4 regions of the Sphingomonas sp. BL-S-30 genome follow, and region 4 is predicted to be linked to each of the others. Evidence: predicted binding sites of a transcription regulator. Region 4 holds the regulator's gene; each other region holds the start of a gene.
What was found. Region 4 encodes LexA, which represses DNA repair genes until DNA is damaged. Its sites were predicted from a motif close to GTTCCNCNCTTGTTCT; they were not measured.

Region 1: ACZ1I5_RS12920 (ImuA family protein) is a predicted target of LexA. The motif match lies at 2,182-2,197, and genes of this name have one in related genera.
Region 2: ACZ1I5_RS06770 (ATP-dependent helicase) is a predicted target of LexA. The motif match lies at 5,024-5,039, and genes of this name have one in related genera.
Region 3: ACZ1I5_RS19000 (ImuA family protein) is a predicted target of LexA. The motif match lies at 4,987-5,002, and genes of this name have one in related genera.

What each region holds. Positions count from the first base shown of each region.
Region 1 is NZ_CM145481.1:2,770,811-2,778,041, reverse strand. Features, by position in the region: gene ACZ1I5_RS12925 (DUF6504 family protein) at 1-1,499, opposite strand, end outside; gene ACZ1I5_RS12920 (ImuA family protein) at 1,420-2,151, opposite strand; gene ACZ1I5_RS12915 (DUF1810 domain-containing protein) at 2,344-2,784, shown strand; gene ACZ1I5_RS12910 (thermonuclease family protein) at 2,795-3,184, shown strand; gene ACZ1I5_RS12905 (hypothetical protein) at 3,318-3,542, shown strand; gene ACZ1I5_RS12900 (hypothetical protein) at 3,871-4,014, shown strand; gene ACZ1I5_RS12895 (hypothetical protein) at 4,552-5,352, shown strand; gene ACZ1I5_RS12890 (RES family NAD+ phosphorylase) at 5,349-5,981, shown strand; gene bamA (outer membrane protein assembly factor BamA) at 6,158-7,231, shown strand, end outside.
Region 2 is NZ_CM145481.1:1,446,438-1,453,668, reverse strand. Features, by position in the region: gene rsmD (16S rRNA (guanine(966)-N(2))-methyltransferase RsmD) at 1-47, shown strand, start outside; gene ACZ1I5_RS06785 (MFS transporter) at 157-1,431, opposite strand; gene ACZ1I5_RS06780 (inorganic phosphate transporter) at 1,698-3,350, opposite strand; gene ACZ1I5_RS06775 (pepsin/retropepsin-like aspartic protease family protein) at 3,492-4,616, opposite strand; gene ACZ1I5_RS06770 (ATP-dependent helicase) at 5,043-7,231, shown strand, end outside.
Region 3 is NZ_CM145481.1:4,082,142-4,089,372, forward strand. Features, by position in the region: gene ACZ1I5_RS18975 (hypothetical protein) at 1-149, opposite strand, end outside; gene ACZ1I5_RS18980 (MAPEG family protein) at 201-854, opposite strand; gene ACZ1I5_RS18985 (dihydrolipoamide acetyltransferase family protein) at 857-2,203, opposite strand; gene ACZ1I5_RS18990 (alpha-ketoacid dehydrogenase subunit beta) at 2,303-3,307, opposite strand; gene ACZ1I5_RS18995 (thiamine pyrophosphate-dependent enzyme) at 3,400-4,689, opposite strand; gene ACZ1I5_RS19000 (ImuA family protein) at 5,027-5,773, shown strand; gene ACZ1I5_RS19005 (Y-family DNA polymerase) at 5,691-7,231, shown strand, end outside.
Region 4 is NZ_CM145481.1:1,342,064-1,349,294, reverse strand. Features, by position in the region: gene ACZ1I5_RS06270 (TonB-dependent receptor) at 1-867, opposite strand, end outside; gene ACZ1I5_RS06265 (amidohydrolase family protein) at 1,332-2,603, opposite strand; gene ACZ1I5_RS06260 (MFS transporter) at 2,667-3,980, opposite strand; gene ACZ1I5_RS06255 (molybdopterin molybdotransferase MoeA) at 4,149-5,324, shown strand; gene lexA (transcriptional repressor LexA) at 5,381-6,058, shown strand; partial or broken gene ACZ1I5_RS06245 (ComEC/Rec2 family competence protein) at 6,063-7,231, opposite strand, start outside.

The DNA.
Region 1 (7,231 bases), 1.4 Mb from region 4:
CCATCGCCCAGGCGGAACAGCCAGTAGCGCCCGCCGGTCTCGGTCTCGACCTGATAGTAATCGCGCACCGCAAGCGGCAGCTCGCCCTCGGCACCACCCTCGCGCCACCACTCGCCATGCAGCCGTTCGGGCCCGTCGCCCTGGGTCACGCGGTATCTTTTGCCGCGCCATATGAAGAGGCGCGGTGCCTCGTCGGGCAGCAGCGCGATCACGTCGATCGGCTCCGGCCGCGCCAGCATCCGCGAGGGGCGGGGGAGATCGTCGTGCCAGCTTGTACCGGCCAAGGGATCGAGCGCGGGCACGTTCGATATGGTTCGCTCCGGCATCGCGCTGGCGCGCGGACCCGTGCGGTGCAGGTTGCGATGGCCGAAGCGATTGGCGAGGGCGTCCACCAGCGCGGGAAGGTCCGGTCCCTTGCGACCCAGTCGCTCGAGGCTCTCGCCCTGCGCGGGAGACATCGCTTCGATCAGCGGGGCGACCAGCGTCATCGCCTCGATGCCGAGTCCGGGCTCTATCGTCTCGACCTTTGCCGACAGCAGCTTCGCGAGGTGGCGCGGATCGCGCGATGGCGCGGCGGTGCCGACGCGGATCGCCTGGGTATGACCATCGACGCGGTGGAAATAGCAATCCAGCCGGCGGGCACCCTTGCCGAGCCTTGCCAGCTGGGCGGCGATGTCACCGGCGAGATCGGAAAGGACGCGGGTAAAGGCTTCGGCGGTCGCGATCGGCTCCATGAATCCGCGGCGCACCCTAGGCAGCGCTTCGGGAAAGATCGGCTCGATCGGCTCAGGCAGAAATCCCAGCGCCTGGTCGAGACGGCGATGCAGCTCGCGGCCGAACCTTTTGGCGAGCGGGCCCCGGGGTGCGCCGATCAGTTGCTCGACCCGCTCGAAGCCGAGCTTGCGCAGGCCCTCGACATCGGCGGAGGCAATGCGGAGCGCCGAGATCGGCAGCAGCGCGATCGCCTTGCGGCTGTGGCCGGGCTCGATCGTCACCGGCCGGCCCGCAGGGACATAGCGCGCAACCGCATGCGCGCAGCCGGCGGTATCGGCGACGGCGATCTGCACCGACAGGCCGAACGCCGCGACGCGGCGGTGCAGGTCCTTCAGCAAGGCGCGCTCGGTGCTGAACAGCGATGCGCAGCCGGTGATGTCGATCCACAGGCCGTCGGGCAGGTCGGGGGCAACGACCGGCGAGTATCGCGCACCTGCCCACAGTGCCAAGCGGCGCAGCCCGTCGGCATCGGCCTCGGGCGCGGCATCGACCACCTCAAGGCCCGGCGCGAACGACCGCGCCTGGGTCACCGTCATGCCTTGGCGGATGCCGAGCAGCCGCGCCTGCACGTCGACCCCCGCGACGACGCGGCGGCCATGATCGGGGATCGCCGTCACCAGCGGCGTGCATGCCGTTGCACCGCCGTCAGGCGGCGATTTGCCGGTCTTCCGCCGCAGCCGGTCGGTCGACCAGTGCGGCAGGAAGAGCGATACGACCCGTCGCATCGCACCCCTCCACGATCCAATGATGGGGATTGCCGCCCCGTGCGCGTTCGAGCTCGGCGCGCCAGCGCGGCCGGCCGAGGCTGGGAATGCCGAGATCCTCGCTCGGCGCCGCGGTGATCCGCCAGCGCGTCACCGCGGCCGTGCCCTCTGTGGCATGGTCGGCCCGCGAGGCACGGCGGAAGACGAACGCCGGGACGCCCGATCCTTCGGCGGCAAGCTGGAGGCGCTTCGAGGCCGTCGTCGAATATCTGGTGATCTCGCCAACGACGCCGGCAAGGCCCGGATTGCGCAGGCATTCCTCCATTGCGAGCAGGACGTTCGCGTCGCTGCCGGCCTCGACATGGATCACCCGGTCGGGGTGAAGCCCGGCAAGATGCAGGGCAGGGGCGAACAGGTCGCGCCAGCGCAGGCACCAGAAGACCGGTCCTTCGACCCGGGCGAGAATGCCGGCGAGGAAGATCGTCGCGCTGGCATCGTCGGCGAGGTCGGGACTGCCCGCTATTTCGTGAAGCGCGCCGGTCGCGATGCCGCCGCCCGGCAGCCGCGAATCCATCGCCTCGACGCCGAACGGGATAGTGCCGTGCCGCGCGCCCGCGCCCTCGATCTGCGCGACACGCGCTCGCAGATCCTCGAGGACGATTGATTGGTGCATGGCATCAGCAGACTCACAGGCGGTTGATTCGTTCCTTGTTTGTTCTATCGTCCTGGTTCAAGTCAATCGCCGGGCCCGAAACGATGGCGGGCCGATCAGGACCAAAGCGGTGCAAAAGTGGCAATTTCGGCGGCGAATATTTTTTACGGGCCATCGGATCGGCGGCGTGAATCCGCTATCAACGAGCGTTCGATGACCGATCCGTTCGACCTCGACCGATTCGTGGCCGCCCAGGCCGGAAGCTACGAGACCGCGCTTGCCGAAATCCGGCGGGGCGCCAAGCGCAGTCACTGGATGTGGTATATTTTCCCACAGATCGCAGGGCTCGGCCGGAGCGACATGGCGCGGCGATATGCGATCCGGTCGCTCGACGAGGCTCGCGCCTATCTCGGCCACCCCATCCTCGGCGCACGGCTGCGCGAGTGCGTGGCAGCCCTGCAGGATCTCATCGGGCTGACTGCGGACGGGGTTTTCGGCGATATCGACGCCGTGAAGCTACGATCCTCGCTGACGCTGTTCATCGAAGCCGGCGCCGGCCCGTTATTTGCCGCGGCACTGGATCGCTGGTTCGACAGTGCGAAGGACGAAGCAACCCTCGCGCGGCTCGGCGAGGATCGGGGGACGCCCCCATGAGTGCCGCGCGGTGCTGACTGCTCTGTTGCTATTGCTGGCCGCGCCAGGCGCGGCCGATGTCCGCTGCACCGCAGTTGATGGCGACACGCTTCGCTGCGGTGCCGAGCGCGTCCGTCTTCTCGGCATCGACGCCCCGGAACTGCCGGGTCATTGCCAGCAGGGCAGGCGTTGCGCGCCCGGCGATCCCTATGCTTCGACGCGCTCGCTGCGCGCTGCGGTCGTGCAGGGGCCGATTTTGATCCAGCGCATCGATACCGATCGCTACGGCCGAACGCTTGCGCTGGTGCGGGCGGGCGCGACCGATTTGAGCTGTTGGCAGCTCTCGCAGGGCCAGGCGATCTACAAGCCCTATTGGGACAATGGCGGCGCGCTCGCGCACATCTGCCCCGCAGCGCGTTGAGCTAATCTTCCGGGACCGTCTCCCGCATCGTCAGGCTAGGGGCCTGCACCACGTATGAGTGACGGCAGCATCACGTCGCCGGCTGCGTGGAGGCCCGGCACTGATGGATGCCTGGGCAAAACGATCATCGACGATGCCGCGCGCGCTGCAGAAGAAATTCTACGAGGATCGCGCCACCAAGGGCGTCGCTGCGCCGGGCGAGGGGGCGGACATTTTCAACATCATCCCCGACTGGCATGATCATCTCCGCTTCAGGCGCCTCGCTGACCGCCTGTCGCGCGCGGGCTGGTCGGCGGGTCAGGGCGACAAGGCCCTCGGCGGCAATTTGCTGCGACTTTATGGCGAGACCTTTGGCTGAATGTGTCGTCGCGCGCCTTTACAGTTGCGCGCTGGTGCGGAGATTGTGGTTAGCCGTCAGGTCGAAAGCGCCGTTCGTGGGCGTTCGCACCATCGGCGGTCCCGGGAAAAGGTCAAGGCATACGCTGGATCGACCGTCTGTTGTCTTCCATCTTCATTCTCGGCGCGGCGGGGCATACGATCGGCGTATGGACCTTCTATCACGACAAGCCCGACACGCTGTTCTGGTCGCTGGCTGCGACACCGCTCATTCTGCTGCTTGCGGCGATCAATATTCTGCGAATCTACCGCACAATGACCGGGCGCTGGCCTGTATCGCGACAGTTGGGATGGTCGCCTATCTCGCAGTCACCATAGGCTTTGGCAGGCTCATCTACGACATGCTTGATCCGCGTGTCGTCACGTTCGGTGTGGTGTCGCTGGGGCTGATCGCCTTTGGTGTTCGCGATGCGCTGCTTGCCGGGAGCCGCTGAACGGTTTTACTAGCTCAGGCACGGCGGACGAGGTGTGAAAAGCATTCGACGGCCGCTTTACGCAGGTTGATGGTCGGTGACGACCGTGCCGAACGCCAACGAACCACTCTTTTGTTCTGGACGCTAACCAGTCGGACGCACCCGAGCTAAAGGCCAGTCGCCGTCCACGGCCGGCCGGCCCTTCGAAGCTGCATGCGAACTCGGACACCGACACCTTGCAGCGACAAGGCGATGCCATCGCAGGGATTGGCCGCAATCGCAGGCAAGCGTCAGGGCGTCAGGGCCTTGGGCCGGTCCTACAGGGCGGCGTAAGAATCGCCGTGTCATGCAGACCGACGCCACCACCCTATGGGCTGCTCTTCAGCAATGCCGGGAGGATGTCGAAATCTTCCCAAGGGAGGGATCGTCGAGCCGGCGGGACTTATCCGCAGTGGCGGCGGCCGCCCTCCCGGAACCTTTTTTACGTCTCGTTCATTCCTTCTTGATGATATGAGTAATACAAACTAGACATCACTCGAATCATCCAGAGGTGCCATAATGTCAGGGGAACACATCGAATCTGCAGGGGGGAGTGACGGGCCATGGGCAAGCGCCGGGATCATCGGGCTGAACCAGTCGATCGCGGTTATCGAAGGCGCGCGCCTGCGTGAGGTCGTGGCGAATTCGATCCATCTCGCGTTTAAGGCGGAGCGTACGAATCCCGACACCGAGGAGGACGCCGGGCAGGGTGCCTCAGACCGGGTCACCGCACGGGTGATCGAGGAGCTCGGCAAGTTGCTCGCGCAGCCCCAGTCGCGCCCTGAGTTGAAGACCGCCGCTGAACTGTTCGAATACGTCTCGCGGATTGCGAAGGAGGAGCACCAGGCCCTCCAGGACCGTGAGGTCAAGGACCTGGCGCGCGCCATCGCCCAGATCAACCGCAACGAGGATCCGCTCGTCTATTCGCGCGACATGCTGAAAGAAAACGCCCGTCAGCGTGCGCGGCTGCTCGAATCCTGGCCGTCCTATAACAGCCGGGATCTGACCCAACTCGCCGGTCACAAGGCCAAGAATTCGAGTGCGACTGCGAGCAGGTGGCGCCAGGCAAAGCGCGTCTTTGCTATATCGACCGCGGACGGGGTTCTATTTCCGGCGTTCCAGTTCACCGACAGTGAACCGCATCCGGTGGTCGAAGAGGTGCTGGCGGCGCTGCCCAGCCGCATGAGCAACTGGGAGATCGCGTTCTGGTTCACCTCTCCCAACGGCTATCTCGACGGGCTGTGCCCGGCGGAGAGCTTCGAGGACCGCGATGCGATCATTGGCGCGGCCGAATATGAAGCTGAAAGGCTGGCGGGATGACCCTGGTCGTCCCGTCACCCTTCCCGGCGGTCAGGACCTTGCCGCTCAAGGCGGGAACGCCGCTCGACCGGATCCATGACCGCGGGTTCAAGGGCGACGCGTTCAATCCCGGCCTTGGCCGACGGACCCGTTTCGCCCCCCTCCGGAGGCCGACCGGGCCGGTCGGCACGATGTACGGGGCAGATGATCTTGATTGCGCGATCTTCGAGACGCTGCTCCATGACATTCCCACCGGTGCAGGGCCGACAACGATCGGATGGAGCTCGATCGAGCCGCTCGACCACTCCGAACTGGTCGTGAAACGTGGCCTCGTCCTTGCGCAATTGAACGAGCCGGACCTGAAGAAGATGGGGACGTCGAGGGCCCAGCTCATCGATACTCGCCCGCGGCAGTATAAACATACCAGCGCCTGGGCGCTCGCCCTCCATGACGCGCATCAACATATTCAGGGCATGTGCTGGACCTCGTCCAAAGACGATTCCAGCATTTCCTATATTTTCTTCGGTGACCGTATCGATGTCGATCAGGAACTGGAACTCGTCTCGACGACACGTATGCGCGATTGCAGCAAAAGGCTGGACGCAATTCGTCATGCTTGTGATCGAATCGGGTGTTCGGTGATCTGGTAAACAGCTGACATTCGTGTTAGTATGACGGCAACTATGGTCAATACAGGGTTAAATACAAGGTTAGAGGCGACGATCGGGTAACAGTACGATCGAATTGGGGTTCGAAGATGGGCTACGAAGGCTCAGGTCGGGTACCTTTCGAAGACGCAATCATCGATTGCGGACGCTATACCGCTATGATCGACGCTCTTCCGTTGCCGCTTCATGTTCGCGCCTGGCAATTTTTCTACGACATCGAACTGCGCTGTCGCCGCCGGTTTCAGTTAGGCGCTTCGTCCGGCGGGTTCACCGACAAAGTCGGTTATAACGGGTTCTTCGCACGGTTTCGCTATACTGTGAGGCAGGTCGGCGAACGGCTTGTTCCAACGCTCAAATTATTGCTCTTCAGAATTGGGCAGCCTTCCGGCCCATCGTCCGACGGCGACAATGAAACCGTCATCATCGTGCGCGACGGCAAGGAAGTGTCGATCCCCGTGACCGACCGCCCGAAGAAGCGCCGTAATTCCAACCGACTGGTGAATGAGATCGCTCGCCATGCGCTTGCCCCGTCACGCTTTGGCGGCAAGGCGATGGCGCTGCTGCTCGCCGGCACGATGCTCGCCGGCGTGCCGGTCGCGGTCAGCATTCTTGGCAGCGCCCACCAGGAGTCCGTCCAGCAGGCCGCGCCCGCGTCGGTGCACCGTCCGATCCCGGTCGATCAGGTCGTTCGCGCGTTGAGCGTGCGGACCATCCATACGCTGCGCGTCGAAGGCACGCAGCGCGTCGAACCCGAGACGGTGCTGGCTTATACCCGGCTGGGGATTGGGCAGGATGCGACGCACGAACTGCTCGATCAGGCGATCAGGGATCTCTATGCGACCGACCTGTTTGCTGATGTGACGGTCAGCGGCGGCGACACCGGCAACATCGTCGTGCGCGTTCGTGAGAACCCGGTGATCAACCGGGTTGTCTATGAGGGCAACCGGCGCGTGAGCGCACACGACCTGGGCAAGGTCGTGGCGATTGCGCCGCGGCAGATCTTCACCCGCAGCGCCGTCCGCGGCGATGTCGCGCGCATCCTCGAGCTCTATCGTGGTCGGGGGCGGTTCGCGGCGTCGGTTTCACCCAAGTTCGTCGCGCTCGATCACAACCGCGTCGATCTGATCTACGAGATCGCCGAGGGCGCCAAGTCGAAGGTCAGCAGGATCGACACCGTGCGCGGCGGCGCCTCTTCGTCGGGCAAGCTACGCGGGTATGTGGCGACCGGGCCG
Region 2 (7,231 bases), 100 kb from region 4:
GCACGCACGGCAAGATGAAGATCACCCTGCTGCGCCGCGCCGGCTAGCCCTACTCACTACGTCACCCCGGACCTGTTCCGGGGTCCATCGTGCCGCACACCCATCAGTTGAGGCTCTTGCGCAGACATGGATGCCGGAACCAGTCCGGCATGACGGTTACACCAAAGGCACGCGCGGCTTGCGCAGCAGCGCCAGCCCGCCAAAGCTGAGCAGGCCCGCCACCAGTAGATAGACCCCAACCAGCCCCAGCCCGCCCTTGGCCGCCAGCCAGGACGCCACGATCGGCGCCATCGCGCCGCCCAGGATGCCGCCGACATTGAAGGTCATCGACACGCCGGTATAGCGCACCTCGGCCGGGAACAGCTCGGGCAGCCAGCCGCCGAGCGGGCCATAGGCAAAGCCCATCACGAACAGCGCAAAGGCCAGCCACAGGAACACGACAAACAGCGACGCCGCGCCGAGCATCGGCCCCATCAGCAGCCCCGCCACCGCGGCGCCGGCAAAGCCCCAGCGCAGCATCGCGGTCGCGCTGTGCCGGTCCGCCAGCACGCTCGCGACGATCACGCCAAGCGCGAGGAACAGGATCGCGGCGAGTTCGACCGCGAGAAACGCCTGGCGGTTATGGCCGAGCGTCGTCGTGCCGTATCCGAGCGCAAAGGCGGTCGCGAGGTAGAAGAGCGCGAAGCAGGCTACCACGCCGAAGATGCCGGCCATGGTCGGGCGGAGATGATCGCGGAACAAGGTGACGATCGGCACCTTGGGCAGCTTCTCCTCTTTTGCTGCCTCGAGGAAGGCCGGAGTCTCGGTCAGCTTCAGCCGCACCCACAGCCCCAGTGCGACCAGCACCGCGCTGGCGAGGAAGGGCAGCCGCCAGCCCCAGTCGCGGAATTGCGCATCGGTCAGGGTGGCGCCGAGGATCAGGAAGAAACCGTTCGCCGCGATGAACCCCACCGGCGCGCCGAGCGGCGGAAACATGCCGTAGCGGTTGCGCCAGCCCGGCGGCGCATTCTCCACCGCGAGCAGCGCCGCCCCGCCCCATTCGCCGCCGAGCCCGAGCCCCTGGCCAAAGCGCAGAATGCACAGGATCAGCGGGGCGACCCAGCCGATCTGGGCATAGGTCGGCAGGAACGCGATCGCGACGGTCGATCCGCCCATCAGCATCAGCGAAGCGACCAGCGTCGACTTGCGCCCGATCCGGTCCCCGAAATGCCCGAAGATCGCCGCGCCCACTGGCCGCGCGATGAAGGCGAGGCCGAAACTGGCATAGGACAGCAGCAATTGCGCCGACTGGTCCTCGGCCGGGAAGAATAGCGGCCCGAACACCAAGGCGGCGGCGGTCGCGTAAATGTAGAAATCGTAGAACTCGACCGAGGTGCCGATCAGGCTGGCGAGCAGCACGCGCTTGTGCGCGGTCATGGGGAGTGAGTTCATGACCACTGGTTCGCGCGGCCAATCCTTTCGGTCAAGAAACTATTCCCTCTTCCGGCAGAGCCGGCGAAATGGCCTGCACTACCTTTCCGGTCCGTCACCCCGGACTTGTTCCGGGGTCCATCGTGCCGGAGAAACAATGCTCGTTGCGCTTGCGGGACGATGGATGCCGGAACAGGTCCGGCATGACGTATGAGGTGAAGGCGGTCGCCCCACCCTTTTTCGTCGCTTCGCTCCTCCCTTCGCTCTCCCGTTGAGAAAGGGACTCCTCAACGCGTCGCGAACGTATCCAGCAAGGTCAGCATCAGCCAGTAGAGCCCGCCCGCCAGCAGCATCGCCGCCGGCAGCGTCATCACCCAGGCCAGCGCCATGCTGCCGATCGTCCGTGCGCGCAGCCCGGCGCCGTTCGCGACCGAGGCGCCGGCCACGCCGCTGGTCAGGATATGCGTGGTCGATACCGGCAGGCCGTAATGTTCGGCCGCGAAGATCGTGCCCGCCGCGACCAGCTCGGCCGAGGCGCCCATGCCATAGGTCAGGTGAGTCTTGCCGATCCGCTCGCCCACGGTGACGACGATCCGCTTCCAGCCGACCATCGTGCCCAGCCCCAGCGCGATCGCGACGGTGATCTTCACCCAGAGCGGGATGAAGCGCGTGCCCTCTTCGAGATGCTTCTGATAGCCGTCGATCGTCTTCAGCTCGGGTCCGGAGAAGGTCTTCGCCGCCGCCGGATCCTTGGTCACCAGCCGCGTGGTGTCGAGCACCAGATACATGTCGTTGCGCAGGTTCGGCGTCGCCGCCGCCGGCACCTTGTCGAGCGAGCCGAAGCCGCTGATCCGCTGGCTCACGTCGCGCGACAGCGTATCGACCGCGGCATAGACCTGCGGGCTCGCCGCCTGCTTGGTCTGGAGCGCGCGCGTCAGGGTGTCCCGCGCCACGCCCACGTCGTTGCTCGCGGCGCCCGCGGCATGGCCGCTGAACGCCGAGGCCGCGCTGGTCGCACTCGCCACGAAGGCCGGCATCGCGCTTTCCGGCATGGTGCGGTTGAGCGCATAGGCGGTCGGCGCGCAGCCGATCAGGATCAGCATGATAAGGCCCATGCCCTTCTGCCCGTCATTGCCGCCATGGGCGAAGGAGACGGCGGTGCAGGTCGCGATCAGCAGCGCGCGGATGCCCCGCGGCGGCGGCGCATTGGCCTCAGGCTCGCGGTAGAGCTTGGGGTTGCGCAGCACCATCTTCATCACGAACAGCAGCGCCATCGCGGCGAAGAAGCCGATCAGCGGCGCCATCCACAGCCCGGTCAGGATCTTGTAGGCCTGGCTCCAGTCGACGCCCGAGGTGCCGCCCTTGCTCGCCGACAGCAGCTGGTTGGCGAAGCCGACGCCGAGGATCGAGCCGATCAGCGCATGGCTGGAGGAATTGGGCAGGCCGACATACCAGGTCGCGAGGTTCCAGATCACCGCCGCGAGCAGCAGCGCGAAGATCATCGCGAAGCCGGCATTGCTGCCGACATGCAGGATCAGATCGACCGGGAGCAAGGTGATGATCGAATAGGCGACCGCCCCGCTAGAGAACATCACGCCGAGGAAGTTGAAGAAACCGGACCACACCACCGCGACATGCGCCGGCATGGAGTTGGTGTAGATCACTGTCGCGACGGCGTTGGCGGTGTCGTGGAAGCCGTTCACGAACTCGAAGCCGAGCGCGATCACCAGCGCGAGACCGAGGAACAGGAACACGCCCGTCGCCATCTGCTCACCGACCTGGGCGGTGTCGAGGAAGATGCTGAACCCGGCATAGGCCAGGCCGCCGAGCAGCACCGCGAGGAACAGCCAGCGGCCGGCAGGATGCATCGACTGATCGAGCCGGGGCCCACCAGAGGATCGCTCGTCCGAATCGGCGAGCGCTGAGAATGTCGTTGCCATGGTGAAACCGCTTTGCGCGCTTGTGTGACAAGTTGATGACAAGGCCCGTCCCCTCCCGGGGCCGTCGGCTTCGCAGCCCTTGTCGTTCGTCCTGGGCGGCGTCTTTACCGATGACGAGGCAGGTCCGCCACCCTTTTCATCTCAAAGATAGGGCGCCGGCGTCACCGTCACCTGCAGCGCCCGGCCGCCGCGCCGGAGCGACAACGGCACCGACGCAGCGCCGCCGCGCCGCCCGTCGAGCTTGCCGATCAGCGGGCCGAACCGCTCGCCGACGATCTCGTCGCCGACCTGCACGCCCGCCTTCTCGCCCGGGCTGCCGCGGCCCACCTGCCCCACCACGATGCCCTCGCCCTTCCGGTCGATCCAGATGCCGGACATGGCGTAACGGTCCGGGATGGGCGGAAGCCGGTTGGGCTGGACCCACATGATGCCTGCCTTGACGTCGCTCGCCAGGTTCAGGCGGCGCAGCAGGGGCAGGCCGATATAGCCGTCCGCGATCTCGTAGCGGCCGGCCGAACCGCTTTCGACCACGACCAGCGGCGCATCGAACCTCGTGTCGCCGATCTGCAGGCTGCCGGCGCGCACCAGGCGGCTCGCATGCTCCCCGCGCGCCGCGAGCGGCACCCAGGGCTTCGCATCGTCCCACAACCCGCTCTTGCGCGAGGCAGGGCCATAAAGCCGCGCGGCGACCGGCGCGCCGGTATCGAGCAGGAAGCGATAGGTCTGCCCGTCGAGCATCACGTCGGCGAAGATATAGGCGGACCCGTTGACCAGATTGTGATGACGGATCTCGGACGCGAGCCGGACATAGCCGGTGCGATTCGTGATGCCGTCGCGATAGATCCGCCACTCGCCCTTGCCGAAATCGAGCTCGCTGTCGAAGGCGGTCATCGCCCCCGCCGCCAGCGATCCCGACACGTCGTCGCCGAACGACACCCGGTCGGTTCCCGCCAGCGCCACATCCTCGTCGCGCAGGCTGCCGCCGATGATGAAGTCGCGCGCATCGTAGATCGGGTAGATGCGCTTCTCCCCGCCGATGCCGAGCGACGCTGTCGTCTTCTTCACCAGCCCCAGCCGCTTCGCGAGATCGTCCCGGATCAGGCCGACCACGCCACCGGTATCCATCGCGAAGAAGAACGGCCCCTGCCCCGCCACGCCGCACGCCACCAGCACGCGGCCTTCCTCCAGCGCGATCGGGATGGTCACCGGCGGCCGCGCCGCTGCGGCGCGCAGTCCACCGACGGGCAGGATCGTTGCGGCGGCCATTCCTCCGAGCAGGTTTCGGCGTGAAATCATGATGATGCGACTCCAGGTGGCGGTCACTTTGTAGCCGAGGAAAAATGACGGCGTGAAGACTCGCTATTCTCCCTCTCCCGGCGGGCAGGGTGATCACATATCGAGCGCACCGCGTTTGTTTCTGGCCTGGTGAAACGGAAGAATTGGTTCACGCGAAGGCGCGAAGCCGCGAAGTTTTGGATAGACGCTCCGTGATACGCGGTCCGTTCGATCGCCTCCAAACATCTTCGCGGCTTCGCGCCTTCGCGTGAACCCCCTTCTCCGGCGCCTCCCTTGTCGCGCCGCTCTAAATGCGATCACGCTCACCCTTCCGTCTTTCCGCTCCTCCTTCCCGCAAGGGCAGAGGGAGCAGAAGCAAGCTTGCCCCAAACCGCCGCGTTCCCTACCTGTTCACCGATGAGTCTCCCCGCGCCCACACCTCAAGACCCGCCTTACCTGTCAGGCCTGAACGCCCCGCAGCGCGAGGCCGTGCTCACCACCGAGGGCCCGGTGCTCGTCCTTGCCGGCGCCGGCACGGGCAAGACGGCGGCGCTCACCGCGCGCCTCGCCCATCTGCTCTTCACCAAAAAGGCCTGGCCGTCCGAGATCCTGTCGGTCACCTTCACCAACAAGGCCGCGCGCGAGATGCGCGACCGGGTCGGCCGGCTCGTCGGCGATGTGGTGGAGGGCATGCCCTGGCTCGGCACCTTCCACGCGATCGGCGCGAAGATGCTGCGCCGCCATGCCGAGCTGGTCGGGCTGCAGAGCAATTTCACCATCCTCGACACCGACGATCAGCTGCGCCTGCTGAAACAGCTCATCCTCGCCGCCGATCTCGACGAGAAACGCTGGCCCGCGCGCCAGCTCGCCGGGCTGATCGACCAGTGGAAGAACAAGGGCCTGACGCCGTCCGACATCGATGCCGGCGAAAGCGAGCTCTACGCCAATGGCCGCGGGCGGGAGATGTACGCGCAATACCAGGCCCGGCTGAAGGCGCTCAACGCCTGCGATTTCGGCGACCTGCTACTCCACATGCTGACCATATTGAAGCGCGATCGCGGCGTGCTCGCCGACTATCAGCGCCGCTTCAAATATATCATGGTCGACGAATATCAGGACACCAACAGCGTCCAGTATCTCTGGCTCCGCCTGCTCGCGCAGGAGAGCAAGAACCTCTGCTGCGTCGGCGACGACGACCAGTCGATCTATTCGTGGCGCGGCGCGCAGGTGGAGAATATCCTGAAGTTCGAAAAGGACTTCCCCGGCGCCAGGGTGATCCGGCTCGAGCAGAATTACCGCTCCACCCCGCACATCCTCGCCGCGGCCTCGGGCGTGATCGCCAATAACAGCGGCCGGCTCGGCAAGTCGCTATGGACCGATGCGAGCGAGGGCGAGAAGGTCAAGGTGCTCGGCGTGTGGGACGGCCCCGAGGAAGCGCGCCGCGTCGGCGAGGAGATCGAGTCCTGCCAGCGGGCGGGCAAGAGCCTCGACGACATCGCCATCCTGGTCCGCGCGCAGCACCAGACGCGCGAGTTCGAGGAACGCTTCATCACTATCGGCCTGCCGCACAAGATCCTCGGCGGGCAGCGCTTCTACGAACGGCTCGAGATCCGCGACGCGATCGCCTATCTGCGCGTCGTCGCGCAGCCGGCCGACGACCTGGCCTTCGAACGCATCGTCAACACGCCGAAGCGCGGCCTTGGCGACAAGGCAGTGCAGAAGGTCCACCAGCTCGCCCGCGCCGAGGATGTGCCGCTGACCGTCGCCGCCGTGCGCATCCTCGACACCGACGAGCTGACCGGCGCCGCGCGCCGCGCACTGGGCAATCTCGTCGGCGACATGGCGCGCTGGCGCGGCATGGCGGGCGAGATCCCGCATCCCGAGCTGGCCCGGCAGATCCTCGACGAGAGCGGCTATACCGGCATGTGGCAGGCCGAGAAATCGGCCGAGGCCGCCGGCCGGCTGGAGAACCTGACCGAGCTGATCCGCGCGATGGAGGAGTATGAGACTCTCGGCGCCTTTCTCGAGCATGTCAGCCTGGTGATGGACAACGAGGCACAGGCGGGCGAAGCGCGGGTGACGATCATGACGATCCATGCCGCCAAGGGCCTGGAATATGACACCGTCTTCCTGGTCGGCTGGGAGGAAGGCCTGTTCCCCTCGCAGCGCGCGCTCGACGAGGGCGGCATTGCCTCGCTGGAGGAGGAACGCCGCCTCGCCTATGTCGCGATCACCCGCGCGCGGCGCCGCGCGATCATCCTCCATGCCGCCAATCGCCGCATCTACGGCCAATGGACCTCGAGCATCCCGAGCCGCTTCGTGAACGAGCTGCCCGATGCGCATATCGAGCAGGAAAATTCGATGAGCGGCGGCGAAAGCCTGTGGCGCGCCAACTGGTCCGAACGCGCCGATCCCTTCGCGGACGTGGCGCGCGGGACCGGGCGCGGGCCGGGCTGGCAACGCGCGGCCGGCGTGGCGCCCAATGGCGGCGGATTCACCAGCCGCACCTTTACGCGCGAGCCTTCACGGGTGGTGGAGGCGCGGGCCAGCGCGGTGAGCATCGGCAACAAGGGGCGCGACGACCTGTCCGTGGGGATGCGGGTGTT
Region 3 (7,231 bases), 2.3 Mb from region 4:
CGGCTGTCGCGCAGCCGGACGATCGTCATGCGGCGCGGGAAATCCCCGATCGGCATGTGGATCGTGCCGGTGACGGTGAGGATGTTCGGCGCGACCTCGGCCAGCCGGCCGTGCGGCAGGACCTTCCAGTCAGTGAGCGGTTCGGACATGGTCTGTCTCCTCTTCGCCGCTGAAACGCGCGAGGGGACAGGCGGGATGCGTCAGGCGGCCTCTTCGGCCCGCCAATGTTCCCAGCGGAGCAGGAGCATGATAAACAGCTCCGCGGCGACAAAGGGCGCGACCAGCGCGACCGCGCCCCACCAGCCGAGCCAGAGATAACCGAACCGGCCGACGCAATAGAGCAGCACCATCATGCTCTGCACCATCCCGACCAGCCCCGCCGAGCGGAAGCGGGGCGCGAGCAGATAGCCGATCCAGAACACCCAGCGCGCGATCACCCAGACGATGGTACAGGCGACGACCGCGCGCATCGACGCGCCGTCGCGCGCCTGGACGGCGAGCAGGAGCAGGCCGGGGACGAACAGCCAGAGCTGCTCGATCGTGTTCTGGACATAACGCTGGTTGACCCGCATCCGCCGCGATTCGGCGCCGGCCAGCGGATCGATCGCGGGGGTCACCAGCCTTTCGTGCGCGACCGCCTCGATCCCCGGCAGCAGGGCGAGCAGAGTCGCGATGCCGACGCAGTGAAGCGCGAAGAAGAAGCGCGCGGTCTGAGTCGCCATGCCCGGGACGGGCGGCATGGAACGATCGATGAAGAACCACAGCCCGATGGCGACAGGCAAAGCGAGCACCACGCCCATCGCGAGCGCGCGCTGCTGCGCCTCGATCGACCCTGGGACAAGGCGGTTCGACATGGTCAGTCGGCGAAGAGCAGCACGGGCGTCTCGAGATATTTCTTCAGCGCCTGCACAGAGCTTGCCGCATCCCACCCGTCGACCACGCGGTGATCGCAGCTGATCGAAAGATTCATCAGCTTGGCGCGGACGATGTCGTCGCCGCGGAAGACGGGGCGCTCGACGATCTTGTTCGGGCCGATGATCGCGACCTCGGGCCGGTTGATCACCGGCGTGGTGGCGATGCCGCCGAGCGGCCCGAGCGAGGTGATGGTGAGGGTGGAGCCGCTGAGTTCCTCCGACTTCGCCTTGCCGGTGCGGGCGGCCTCGGCGAGGCGGGCGATCTCGGTCGCGAGCTGCCAGACATTGAGATCCTGTGCGTCGCGGATCACCGGGACCATCAGGCCGGCCGGCGTCTGCGTCGCCATGCCGAGATGGATCGAGCCATGGCGGGTGACCAATCCAGCCTCGTCGTCATAGCGCGCGTTGATCATCGGGAAGTCGGGGATCGACTTGCAGATCGCGACGATCATCAGCGGCAGCATGGTCAGCTTGGGCCGGTTGCCGCGATTTGCGTTGAGATCGGCGCGCATGTCTTCGAGCGCAGTGACGTCGATTTCGTCGACATAGGTGAAGTGCGGGATGGCGCGCTTCGAGGCAGCCATGTTTTCGGCGATGCGACGGCGCATGCCGATGACCTTGATCGCCTCATCGGCGCGAGCGCGCGATGCGTGCGGGGCGTGATAGCCCTGTCCGCTGCCGTAGCGCAGGAAGGCGTCCAGATCGGCGTGACGGATGCGGTCACCTTCCGACTTTACCGAGGCGAGGTCGACGCCGAGATCGGCCGCGCGGGCGCGGACCGCGGGGGAGGCGAGGACATGGGCGTGGGGCGCGGCGGCCTTATTCTCACCGTTCGTGTCGAGCGAAGTCGAGACACCTGGCTCAACTGCCGGGGCCGGTTTCTCGACTACGCTCGAAACGAACGGTTGAGGGGATTCGATGCCCTCCTCACCCGGCGTTTCCGCCTCGATCTGCTCTTCGACTTCCTCGGTCTTGGTCTCTTCCGGCAAATCCCCCGGCGCGACATCCGCCACCGTCTCCGGCGACGGTTCGATCGCGCCTTCAACCGCATCGGTCTCGATCACCACCAAGGCGGCGCCGATCGACACCTGATCGCCGACCTCGCCGGCCAGCTCGACCACCGTGCCGGCGACCGGGGATTCCATCTCCACCGTCGCCTTGTCGGTCATCATGTCGGCGATGCCCTGGTCCTCTTCCACACGGTCGCCCACGGCCACGTGCCACGCGACGATCTCCGCTTCGGAGATGCCTTCGCCGATATCCGGCAGTTTGAAGGTGAAGCGTGCCATTAGTCTAATCCGTTCGTTTCGAGCGAAGTCGAGAAACAGGGGGCCGCGCAGGTGTCTCGACTTCGCTCGACACGAACGGGGATGGCAGCGCCATCGAAATCAGTCCTTCATTACCTTTTTCAGCGCTTCGCCGATGCGGACCGGGCCCGGGAAATAGGCCCATTCCAGGCTGTGCGGATAGGGCGTGTCGAAACCGGTCACGCGCTCGATCGGCGCTTCGAGATGGTAGAAGCAGCGTTCCTGGACGAGCGCCGACAGCTCGGCGCCGAAGCCGCTGGTGCGGGTCGCCTCGTGCACGATCATGCAGCGGCCGGTCTTCTTCACCGACGCCTCGATCGTCCCGATGTCGAGCGGGACGAGGGTGCGCAGATCGATGATCTCGGCGTCCACCCCTGCCTCCTCGACCACCGCCAGGCAGACATGGACCATGGTGCCATAGGCCAGGATGGTCAGCGCCTCCCCGGCGCGGACGATCTTCGCCTTGCCCAGCTCGATCTTGTAATAGCCGGTCGGCACCTCGCCCGCGGGATGCTGCGACCAGTTCTTCGTCGGACGATCCCAATGGCCGTCGAACGGGCCGTTATAGATGCGCTTGGGCTCGAAGAAGATCGTCGGATCATTGTCCTCGATCGCGGCGATCAGCAGGCCCTTGGCGTCATAGGGGGTCGAGGGAATCACCGTCTTCACGCCCGAGACATGCGTGAAGATGCCCTCGGGGCTCTGGCTGTGCGTCTGGCCGCCGAAGATGCCGCCGCCGAAGGGCGAGCGCACCGTGATCGGCGAGGTGAACTCGCCGGCCGAGCGGTAACGCAGCCGCGCCGCCTCCGACACGAGCTGGTCGAGCGCGGGATAGATATAGTCGGCAAACTGAATCTCCGGCACCGGCCGAAGCCCGTACGCGCCCATGCCGACCGCGACGCCGATGATGCCGCATTCCGTGATGGGCGTGTCGAACACGCGGGTCTTGCCATATTTCGCCTGCAGGCCCGCGGTCGCGCGGAACACGCCGCCGAAATAGCCGACATCCTCGCCCATCACGATGACGTCGGGATCGCGCGCCATCATCACGTCCATGGCGGAGTTGATCGCCTGGATCATGTTCATGCGGGCATTGCCGTCTGGACCGCCTTCAGGGGCGACTACGTCGCCGGGACCAGCCTCGGGCGTGATGATGTCGGCGGGATCAGTAATGTCGCTCATGACTTGCGTGCCCATGGCCGGCCCGAGGCGGTTTCTTCCGCGAGCATCTGTGCCTGTTGTTCCCGCAGATGCCAGGGCATCTCTTCGAACACGCCGTCGAACAGCGTATCCAGCGGCTGATGCAGGCCGTGGCCGAGGATGCCGTTCTGCTCGGCTTCCTTCTGCGCGCGCTTCACCTGCTCGGCGAGTTCGAGATCCTGCGCGGCGTGGCGATCCTCGTCCCATTCGCCGATATGGATCAAATGGTCCTTCAGCCGCTTGATCGGATCGCCCAGCGGCCAGGCGGTGGGTTCGCCGGCCGAGCGATATTGGCCCGGATCGTCCGAGGTCGAATGGCCTTCGGCGCGGTACGTGAAATGCTCGATCAGGGTCGGGCCCTGATTGGTCCGGGCGCGCTCGGCCGCCCAGGCAGTCGCGGCATAGACCGCGAGCGCGTCATTGCCGTCGACGCGCAGGCCGGCGATGCCATAGCCGATGGCACGCGCCGCGAAGGTGGTCGATTCGGCCCCGGCAAAGCCCGAGAAGCTCGAGATCGCCCATTGATTGTTGACGACGTTGAAGATCACCGGCGCGCGGTAGACGCTGGCGAAGGTGCAGGCGGAATGGAAATCGCCCTCCGCCGTCGAGCCCTCGCCGCACCAGGTGGCGGCGATCCGCGTGTCGCCCTTCGCCGCCGACGCCATCGCCCAGCCGACCGCCTGGGGATATTGCGTGGTGAGATTGCCGGAGATCGAGAAAAAGCCGGCTTCCTTGACCGAATACATGATCGGCAGCTGCTTGCCCTGAAGCCGATCGCCCCTGTTCGAATAGATCTGGTTCATCATGTCGACCATCGACCAGCCGCGCGCGATGAGCAGGCCCTGCTGGCGGTACGACGGGAAACACATGTCCTCATAATCGAGCGCGAAGGCAGCGGAAACCGCGACCGCCTCCTCGCCAAGGCATTTCATATAGAAGCTGGTCTTGCCCTGGCGCTGGGCGCGGAACATGCGCTCGTCAAAGGCGCGGACCAGCACCATCGAACGGAGCATCGCGCGCAGCGTATCGGGCGACAGGCGCGGGTTCCATGGGCCGACGGCATTGCCCTCGTCATCCAGCACGCGGACCAGTTGGTATGCGAGGTCGGTGAAGGTCCCGGCGCGATCGGCGGTGTCGGGGCGGCGGGTATCGCCAGCCGCTGGAATGGCGACCTCGGTAAAGTCGACCGTATCGCCGGGGCGGAACCTGGGTTCCGGCACGTAGAGCGACAGGGGTTGTAAATTGGCGCGCGGACTGTCGCTTGCCATGCTCTCTCCGATCATTGTGCGTTTCGTTCGCGTTCGCATGAGAGCAACGCGCGGATTCGCCATTCGGGCCTTGTTATAAAATTTCAAAGCGCTTGGCGAGGGTCTGGGCGGGTGATGGCGGTAGTGCGCCCCCCAGGCTCAAGCAGGTGTTTTCCGCGGCAAATGGCCTTTGTGGACGCCCGTGCCACGGCACGTGCAAAAATGCAGGCCAATCGGGCGTTTGTGGACCGAGGAACGCGCATTGCCGCACATGTCCGCCTGCCGCGCTCCCGTCGCGGATTGACTCCGGCGCCGATAGGAACAAAATAGGAACACCCTCATTCAGCGAGTCGTGTGTTTGTCGTCTGCCGCCGCCCTTTCCGCCTTACGCGATACGCTTCGCGCGATCGAGGGGGATGGGCTGCGCCGTCGTGCCGTGCTGCCCTTCGGGATCGGCCCGATCGATTCGCGGCTGGCGACGGGCGGCCTCACGCTCGGCGCGCTGCACGAGATCGCCGCGGCCAGCCCCGGCATGGGCGACGATGCCGCGGCGACCCTGTTCATGGCCGGCATCGCCGCGCGCGCCTGGGGCCCGGTCCTGTGGGTGGTGCGGCGGCGCGACCTGTTCGCGCCGGGACTGTACCAGGCCGGGCTCGCGCCCGAGCGCATCCTCTATGCCGAAGCAGGCGACGATGCCGAGCTGCTCGCGCTGATGGAGGAAGGCCTGCGCCACCGCGGGCTGGGCGCCGTGATCGGCGAGGTGAAGAGCGCCTCGATGGCCAATAGCCGCCGGCTGCAGCTCGCGGCCGAAGGCGGCAAGACGATCGCACTGCTGCTCAAGCGCCATGCGCGCGAGGGCGGCAATCCGCTCGCCGTGCCCTCGGCCGCGGTAACACGCTGGCGAATCGCCGCCGCGCCCTCGACTCCGCTCCCGGTCGAGGGTGTCGGTTGCCCGCGCTGGCGGATCGAACTGGTCCGTCAGCGCGGCGGCGAACCTCATAAATGGACGATGGAGGCATGCGATGAAACGGGTCGCCTCGCTCTACCTGCCCGACTGGCCGATCGATCGGCTGCGGCGGGCGGAACGCACCGCCGCGCCGCCTGACGCGCGCCGGACCACTCAGCCGGTCATCGATATCAAGGCAGCCCCGCGCGACGGTGGCTGGCGCCCGGGTGCGCGCTGGGCTCGGGGGGAGGATGGGCCGACGCTGCCGCGATTGAGAAGTGACGATGGGGCACCCGGTTCCTCCTCCAATTCCTCCCCGGCACGGGGAGGGGGACCGCGCTTGCGCGGTGGAGGGGCTTGGAGCGCGGCACGGTCTCGCCAAGCCAGCCCCTCCACCAGCTTCGCTGGTCCCCCTCCCCCTGCGGGGGAGGAATTAAGTGCCCCTCTCGTCACCTCGATCCGCGAGGGCAGCAGGATCCTGGTCGCTGCGACCAGCCATGCCGCGTATCTGCTCGGCATCCGCGCCGGCATGGCGGTGACTCAGGCGCGCGCACAAGTGCCGGATCTCGACATCCGTCCGGCCGATCCCGAGGGCGACCGCGCCGATCTCGAACGCCTCGCCCTCATTGCCGCGCGGCGCTGGTCGCCGATCGTCGCGCTGTCGGGCGAGGACGGGCTGTTCATCGAGCTGACCGGCACTGCCCATCTGTTCGGCGGCGAGGAGAGGATGGCGCGGCGGATCGTGCGGCTGCTCGCACGCATGGGTGTGCGAGCGCGGATCGCCGTGGCGGACAGCACGGGCGCGGCCTGGGCGCTGGCGCGTTACGGCCACCAGCCGCACAATGGGGTGACGATTTGTCCGCCAGGCGCGCAGGATTCCGCCATCGCCCCCCTGCCCATTGCCGCGCTGCGGGCCGAGCCCGGCGCGATCGAACTGCTCAAGCGGTTGGGCGTCGAGACGATCGGGGAACTTGCCGCCATGCCGCGCGCGCCGCTCGCGCGCCGGTTCGGCAAGATGCTGGTGCTGCGGCTCGACCAGGCAAGCGGGCGGATCGGCGAGCCGCTTCGCCCGGTCATGCCGCCCGAGCATATCGCCGTGATCCAGCGTTTCGCCGAGCCGATCGCGACCGCCGAGGCGATCGAGCATTGGCTGGCCCTGTTGATGCCACGCCTCGTCACCGCGCTGGCGCAGTCAGGCCAGGGCGCGCGCGCGATCGAGCTGGTCGCCGACCGGATCGACGGCGTGCCGCAGCGGCTGCGCATCGGCCTTGCCCGACCCAATCGCGACCCCGCGCATCTGCTGCGGCTGATGGTGCGCCGGATCGAGGAGATCGCGCCGGGATTCGGCATCGACGCGCTCGCGCTGCATGTGCGCCGCGCCGATCCGCTCGGCCCCGTGCCGTTCGAGGAGCGGCTCGAGGATAGCCCGCCCGACATCGCCCCTTTGGTCGATACGCTGGCCAACCGCATCGGCGCGGCGCGGCTGTGGCGCACAAGGCCGGTGGAAAGCGACGTGCCCGAACGATCGGTCGAGCCCGCGCCGGCGCTCGACCCGCCCGAACGCGCCGCGGCACCGCTCAAGCCGGCCGATGTCCGGCGTCTCGACCGCACGCCCGA
Region 4 (7,231 bases):
CTTCTTCAGCGCGGCGCGGTGGAACAGGGTGGAGGTGCCGTCATAATCGCGGGCATGCGCGGAGACGTTGACCGAGAAGCGGTCGCCCGGCGTGAACAGCAGCTGGAAACGAATGTCGCGCTCGTCGAAGCCGCCCATCGCGTCCTTCTTCGGCGAGACGGTGCCGTCGGCGCTGGTGCCGGTGAATGTGTTGTCGACCCAGTCGTCACGGTGCTGGTACAGCGCCGAGACACGGAACGCGAGCAGGTCCTTGACGATCGGGCCGCCAACGCCGGCGTCAGCGGTGATCGTGTTGTAGCTGCCATAGGAGAACTGACCGCGGCCCTCGAACTCCTGGGTCGGCTTGATCGTGTCGAACTTGATGATGCCCGCCGTGGTGTTGCGGCCGAACAGCGATCCCTGCGGCCCGCGCAGCACTTCGGTCTGCGCCACGTCGAACACCGGGTTCGACTTCAGCACGACATGCTCGAGCACGACATCGTCCTGGATGATCGATACCGGCTGCGACGCGCCGAGATAGAAATCGATATTGCCGAGGCCGCGGATGTAGAAGCGCGGGAAGATGCGGCCGGTCGTCGTCTCGGCATACAGGCCGGGCACGCGGCCGGAGAGCGAGAGGATGTCGTCGCCGCCGGTCTGGAAGGAGCGCAGCGAGTCACCGGTGAGCGCCGTGACCGACAGCGGCGTGTTCAGCAAGGTCTCGGGGCGCCGTTCCGCCGTCACCACGATGTCGTTCAGCCCGACCTCCGCCGACTCCTGCGCCACCGGCGCGGCGGCCTCCTGGGCGGAGGCCCCGGTCGAACAGAGCAGCGCGCTGATAGCGGCACCGAACAGGAGGGAAGATTTGGCAACGGTGGATCTGGACACGGGAAACCCCTTTTAATCTGAACAAGACGCGCGGCTTTTTCCGAACCGAGACGAACGTCACGGTCCCCCGAATCGTTATCGATTTCGCTGGACGAGCCCCACGGACCGGGCCCCTAGGCGCGGAATAAGACCGTGGAATGACAGAGTCATTTCCTAGATGGAACGATCTGGTCGATTCAATCCGGAAGTGATCCGTGCGAGCGCGGCGCCCCGGGCAGCCGGCGTTCTTTCTCATCGTAACCATGAATGGTGGCGGCTCGGCCTGCGCGGTACAGCGGAAAGCAACCGCTATTTCCCGCGTTTTTTCCGTCAAAATCGACCGATTTTCCGCTGTTATGCCGTAACAGGGAAACGCGACCTAACGCGCTGCGAACAGAGCGAAAAATCGCGCCGAAAATCCAACATTACAGCGGAAGAAAAAAGAAGATCGGAAACGGCGCTAAAATCGCGCGTCGTCGTGGGAATCAGTCGAGCTTGCGACCGGCGATCCAGACCTGCTCCAGGCTGTGCGTGTTGCGGATATCGGCCAGCGGATTGGCCCCGAGCACCAGCAGGTCGGCCTGGCGCCCGGGCCGCAAGGTGCCAACCATGTCGTCGATGTGCATCACCTTGGCCGCCCCGCCTGTCGCGGCGACCAGCACCTTCATCGGCGTCAGGCCGGCCTCGACCATCATCTGCATTTCAAGATGCTCGAAATAGCCCTGCCAGCGGCCGGTGGGGGCGCCGGTATCGGTGCCCATCGCGATCTGCACGCCGGCATCGGACAGCAGCTTGAGGTTGCGCTTGGCCTGTTCCAGCGCCGGCTTGATCGCCTGCGCGCTGGCGCTTGCCTTCACCTTGGCCTGGGCCTCGGGATCGAGCAGCGGGGCGAGCGGCGCGCGATAGGCCGCTTCCTTCGTGAAGAACGGATCGCTCGTGAAATCGGGAGTGGATTCATAGACGAACACGGAGAGGTCGCGCGTCAGGGTCGGGATATAGCCCACGCCGTTCGCCTTGATCGCGGCGATCAGCGCCGGGTCGGCATCGCGGTCGCGGATGCTGTGCGCGAGCAGGTCGGCGCCGGCATCGACCACGCCCTTGGTCTCGTCGGCAGTGAACATATGGACGGCGATGCGCAGCTTCTCTAGATGGGCCTGGTCGATCATCGCGCCATAGACGGCCGGGGTGCGGATCGGCGCATCGGGCGGCCCTTCCAGGCGGATCTTGATGATGTCGACACCGCGCGCGGCATTGGCCGTGACGGTCGCGCGCCCTTCCTCGGGCGTCTTCGCGGTGAGCACCGGCCCGGAGACGTAGAGCCGGGCCATGCCGGGGCCGTACGGCGCCGTGCGCAGCTCGTCGCGCAGCTTCACCGTCTCCACCCCGTCATCGCCCAGGCTGTAGACGGTGGTGACGCCGTAGCGGGCGTAGAGCGCCAACTGGTCGGTGAGCTGGGTGCGCGGCGGCACCGCCGACTTCGCATCGAAGAACAGATGGCCATGCGCGTTGACGATGCCGGGCATGATCGTCTTGCCCGTCACGTCGATCACCGTGGCGCCGGCGGGGACGCGGGTCCCCGCTTTGGTGCCGACCGCGACGATCTTGCCGTCGGTCACCACCACCACGCCGTTCGCGATCGGCGCCTTGCCGGTGCCGTCGATCACCCGGGCACCGGTAAAGGCGATCGTCTCGGCCTGGGCCGGCGCCAGTGCGACCAGCGACAAAACCCAGAGACCAAGCCCGCTCAACAACCGCATGCTCTTACCTCTTCGCAGCCAAAGCCGGAGCATAGCAGCGCGACCGCGCTTGGGTAGCGCGGTTCAGCCCTCCCCGCCGCCGAGCCGGCGTTTCCGCTCGAGGATGCGCACCACGCCGAAGATCATGAACAGCACGACCGGGATCAGCGCCACGACCTGGAAGGACCGCGTCGCCGCATAGGCCAGCACGTCGTTCAGCACCGGCCCCGGCTGAAGCGCGGCGAACGCCGCCTCGCCCCCTGCCCGCTCAAGCTTGGCCTTGTCGTAGATCGCACCGAGCTTGGGCAGCACCAGCTGGATCGCCATCGCGCCGGCAAAACCGACCAGCCCGATCGTCCAGGCCCCGCCGCGCGGATAACGATAGGCCACCGCCGCGATCATCGTCGGCCACATGAAGGCCACACCCACCGCCCATACCGTCGCCGCAACCAGCGCCGTCACCGGCGAGGACGCGACGCTCAGCAGGTACAGGCCCAGGCCGGCCGGTATGGTGCACAGCCACAACAGCCCCATGTCGGACACGCGGTGCGACAGGACGCCAGCGAAATGCCGCATCACGAACATGATCGCCGAGACATAGACGAGTAGCAGGATGCCCTTCATGCCCACCGTGTGCGTGAGCGCGACGTCCACCCAGGAACCCGGCGCCAGCTCGGCCGACGCCGTCAGGAACATGATCGCGAAGAATATCCAGAAGGTCGGGCGCTTGAACGGCACCGCGATCATCTCGCCGAACCCGACACCCAGCGCCGCGCTTTCGGTCGGCGGGAATTTCTGGGTGAGCGTCCACAGGCCGAAGGCGATGCCCGGCACCATGATCAGCGCGATGTCCCAGCGCCAGTCGAGCCCGATCTGCCCCACGCCGATGCTCGCCAGCCCGCCGACGACGATGCCCGCCGGCCACCAGGCGTGCAGCACGTTCAGCCGGTGAGTCTTGTCCGCCGGATAGAGCGCCGCGGTCATCGGGTTGATCGACGCCTCGGTGCAGCCCCAGCCCACGCCCGTCAGCGCCATGCCGAGCGTCACCAGCGTCCCGATGCCCGCGCCGCTGCCCATGCCGGGGGCGAGCACCATCAGCAGCGATCCGGCGACGAAGCTGCACGCCGCCAGCAACAGCACCCGCTTCGCCCCGATCACGTCGAGGAACGGGCTCAGCACCAGCAGCGAAAAGGCGAACCCGCTGAACGCCGCGCCGAGCGCGCCGCCGATCATCCGGCCCGAATTCGCTGGGTCGATCGGATCGAACACGGCCTGGCGGATCGCATCCGACGCGGCGGTGCGCATCGAAAAGGCGACCGCGGCGGTGAACAGCGCCAGCACGCAGATCCAGAACAGGGCAGTACGATTATAGGCGTCAGGCGCCGGTGCTTGCGTCATGCATCTTCCCCCGTGACATGGCCCATGGCCATGCGAAGCACCCCGCCGACTTGATCGCGGCCAGTCTGCTACCGAAGCGATTGCTATAACACTCGTTTGCAAGATGGTAGCGGTAACTGACACGCCTGCCGTCTCGACCCATGGCGCCCCGCCGGATAGGGATGCGGGATGATCTCCGTCACCGAAGCCCAGGCCCGCCTGTTCGCACTTGCCCCTCCCGTCGAGATGGAGACCGTGCCCCTGCGTGAGGCAGCCGGACGCTGGACCGCCCGCAACATACTCGCCCTGCGCACTCAACCTGCCAGCGACCTTTCGGCGATGGACGGCTATGCGATCCGCTTCGCCGACTTGCCCGGCCCCTTCACCCTGGCCGGCGAGAGCGCGGCCGGCCGGCCCTTCGCCGGCGAGGTCGGCACGATGGAGGCGGCGCGTATCTTCACTGGCGCCGCGATGCCCGCCGGCGCTGACACCGTGCTGGTGCAGGAGGAGGCAAGGCAGGAGGGCGACCTGATCCTCCTCACCGGCGAAGGGCCCGGCGCCTGGGGCAAGAACACGCGCCGCAAGGGCCTCGACTTCTCCACCGGCGACCTGCTCATCCCTCAGGGCGCGCGCCTCACCCCGGCCCGGATCGCGGTGGCGGCAACCGGCGGGCACGGCGCTCTCCCCGTCACCCGCCGCCTTCGTGTCGCGATCGTCGCGACCGGCGACGAGCTGGTCGTACCGGGCAGCGCGCTGACGGACGAAGTGCTGCCCGAGTCCAACGGCGCCATGCTGGCCGCGCTGCTCGCCGACCTGCCCGTCGAGGTGATCGACCTCGGCATCCTGCCCGACCGGCTCGATGTAACCACCGCTGCCTTTGCCGCGGTCGATGCCGACATCCTCGTCACCACCGGCGGCGCCTCGGTCGGCGACCACGATCTGGTCCGCCCGGCGCTCGCTGCCGCGGGCGGCAGCATCGATTTCTGGCGGATCGCGCTCCGCCCGGGCAAGCCGATGATGGCGGGCCGGCTCGGCGGCGCGGTGGTGCTCGGCCTGCCGGGCAACCCGGTTTCGGCCTTCGTCACCGCCTTCCTGTTCCTCCGCCCGCTGATCGCTATCATGGCGGGCGCGCCCGATCCGTTCCCGCGCACCGCCACCGCGATCCTCGGCGAGGACCTGCCGGCGAACGACCACCGCCAGGATTATCTGCGCGCCGCGATCCGCGACGGCCATGTCTTCGCCGCCGGCATTCAGGACAGTTCGATGCTGCTGACGCTCGCCCGCGCCGACTGCCTGATCGTCCGCGCGCCCAATGCACCGGCGCTCGGCGCCGGCGAGGTGGTGGAAATCCTTCCATTCGCTTGACACGGCACCGGAACATTGCATAAACGTTCCCAGTCTGTTCCGACGGAGGAATTGGGATGCTTACCCGCAAGCAGCACGAGCTGATCTGCTTCATCAACGACCGGCTCGAGGCGAGCGGCGTTTCGCCCTCGTTCGAGGAAATGAAGGAGGCGCTCGACCTCAAGTCCAAATCGGGCGTCCACCGCCTGATCAGCGCGCTGGAGGAACGCAAGTTCATCCGCCGCCTGCCCAACCGCGCCCGCGCGCTCGAAGTGCTGCGCATGCCGGAACGGCCCGAGGCAGTGCGCAAGGGCGCCGCTGCGGCCGCCGCGCCGACCGGCAATGTGAAGAAGCTCCCCGAGCCGGCGAACGACGTGATCGAGATTCCGCTGCACGGCCGGATCGCGGCCGGCGTGCCGATCGAGGCGTTCGAGGGCCAGTCGATGCTCGCGGTGCCCGCCGCATTGCTCGGCGGCGGCGAACATTATGCGCTCGAGGTCTCGGGTGACTCGATGGTCGATGCCGGCATCCTCGACGGCGATTATGCCCTGATCCGTCGCGCCGACACGGCGCGCGACGGCGAGATCGTCGTGGCGCTGATCGACGACAGCGAAGCGACGCTCAAATATTTCCGGAAGGAAGGCGCGATGATCCGCCTCGATCCGGCGAACCGCGCCTATGATCCGCAGCGTTATTCTCCACATCAGGTGCGCGTGCAGGGTAAGCTCGCCGGCCTGCTCCGCCGCTACGTCTGACCGGGACGGGCGCCGCCACCCGCCAGGGGTGGCGGTCGCCCGGCTGCAACACGGTGGTGACATGGCCGGTACGCAGCGTCACCGCGACACCACCGGTCTTGGCCAGCATGTCGCGGTCTAGCTTTAGCCAGCGCGGGCGGCAGCCATCGGGCAGCCAGCGCTCGCTGACCACGATATCGGCGGTGGCGCATGCCGCGATCAGCTCGCCCGCCGGCACCAGATAGGCGCTCCGCGTCGCGAGGATCCGCCAGCTCCGGCCGCCCGCCTTCTGCTCGACCAGACAGAGATCGCGGCTGCACCGCGCCTCTGGTTGATCGGCGAGGAACAGGGGCTCGCCGTCCACCCCGCTATTCTCCGCCAGCATGTCCGACGTGTAGTCGCCGACCCGATCACGCAGCAGCGCCAGCCCGCCCCGCGCCGTCCGGATCGCGACATGCCGTCCGTCGCCGGTGACGAGCAGGTCGGGCGTCGGCGTCGTCAGCGCCCAGGCAGCGCCCATCGCGAACGGCACGCCGCCGAGCCGCCGCCATCGCGTCCGCCACAAGGCGACCCACAGTCCGCCGAACGCCATCAGCCCGAAAGCCCCACCCGGCATCGCCGGTAGCGCCGCAACCGATCCGGGGATGCTCGCGGTGGCATGCGCGATCCACAGCAGCAGATCGAGCGACCGCGCCGTCAGCCACCACAAGGGCGCGCCAATCCCCGCCAGGTCGAACAATAGCGCCAGCGCTTCGAGCGGCATGACGATGAAGGTGGTCAGCGGGATCGCGACGATATTGGCGACCGCGCCGTAAATGCCCGCCTTGTGAAAATGGAACAGCGCGATCGGGATCAGCGACAGCTCGACCACCACGCCGGTCAGTAGCAGCGACAGAAGCGTGCGCCCGAGCTTCTGCCACCACGCCTGCTCGCGCGGCGCGAACCATGCCTTCACTCGCGGATGCTCGTGCAGCGCGACGATCGCCGCGACCGCCGCGAAGGAGAGCTGGAAACTCGGCCCGGCCAGCGCGTCGGGGAAGAGCAGCAGCACGATGAAGGCGCCGGCCGCGACCAGCCGCAGCGTAATCGCCTCGCGCCCCATCGCCATCGCGATCAGTACCAGCAGCGCCGCGACGCAGGATCGGACCGTCGGCACCTCGGCACCGGTCAGCCAGGTATAACCGATCGCCGCCA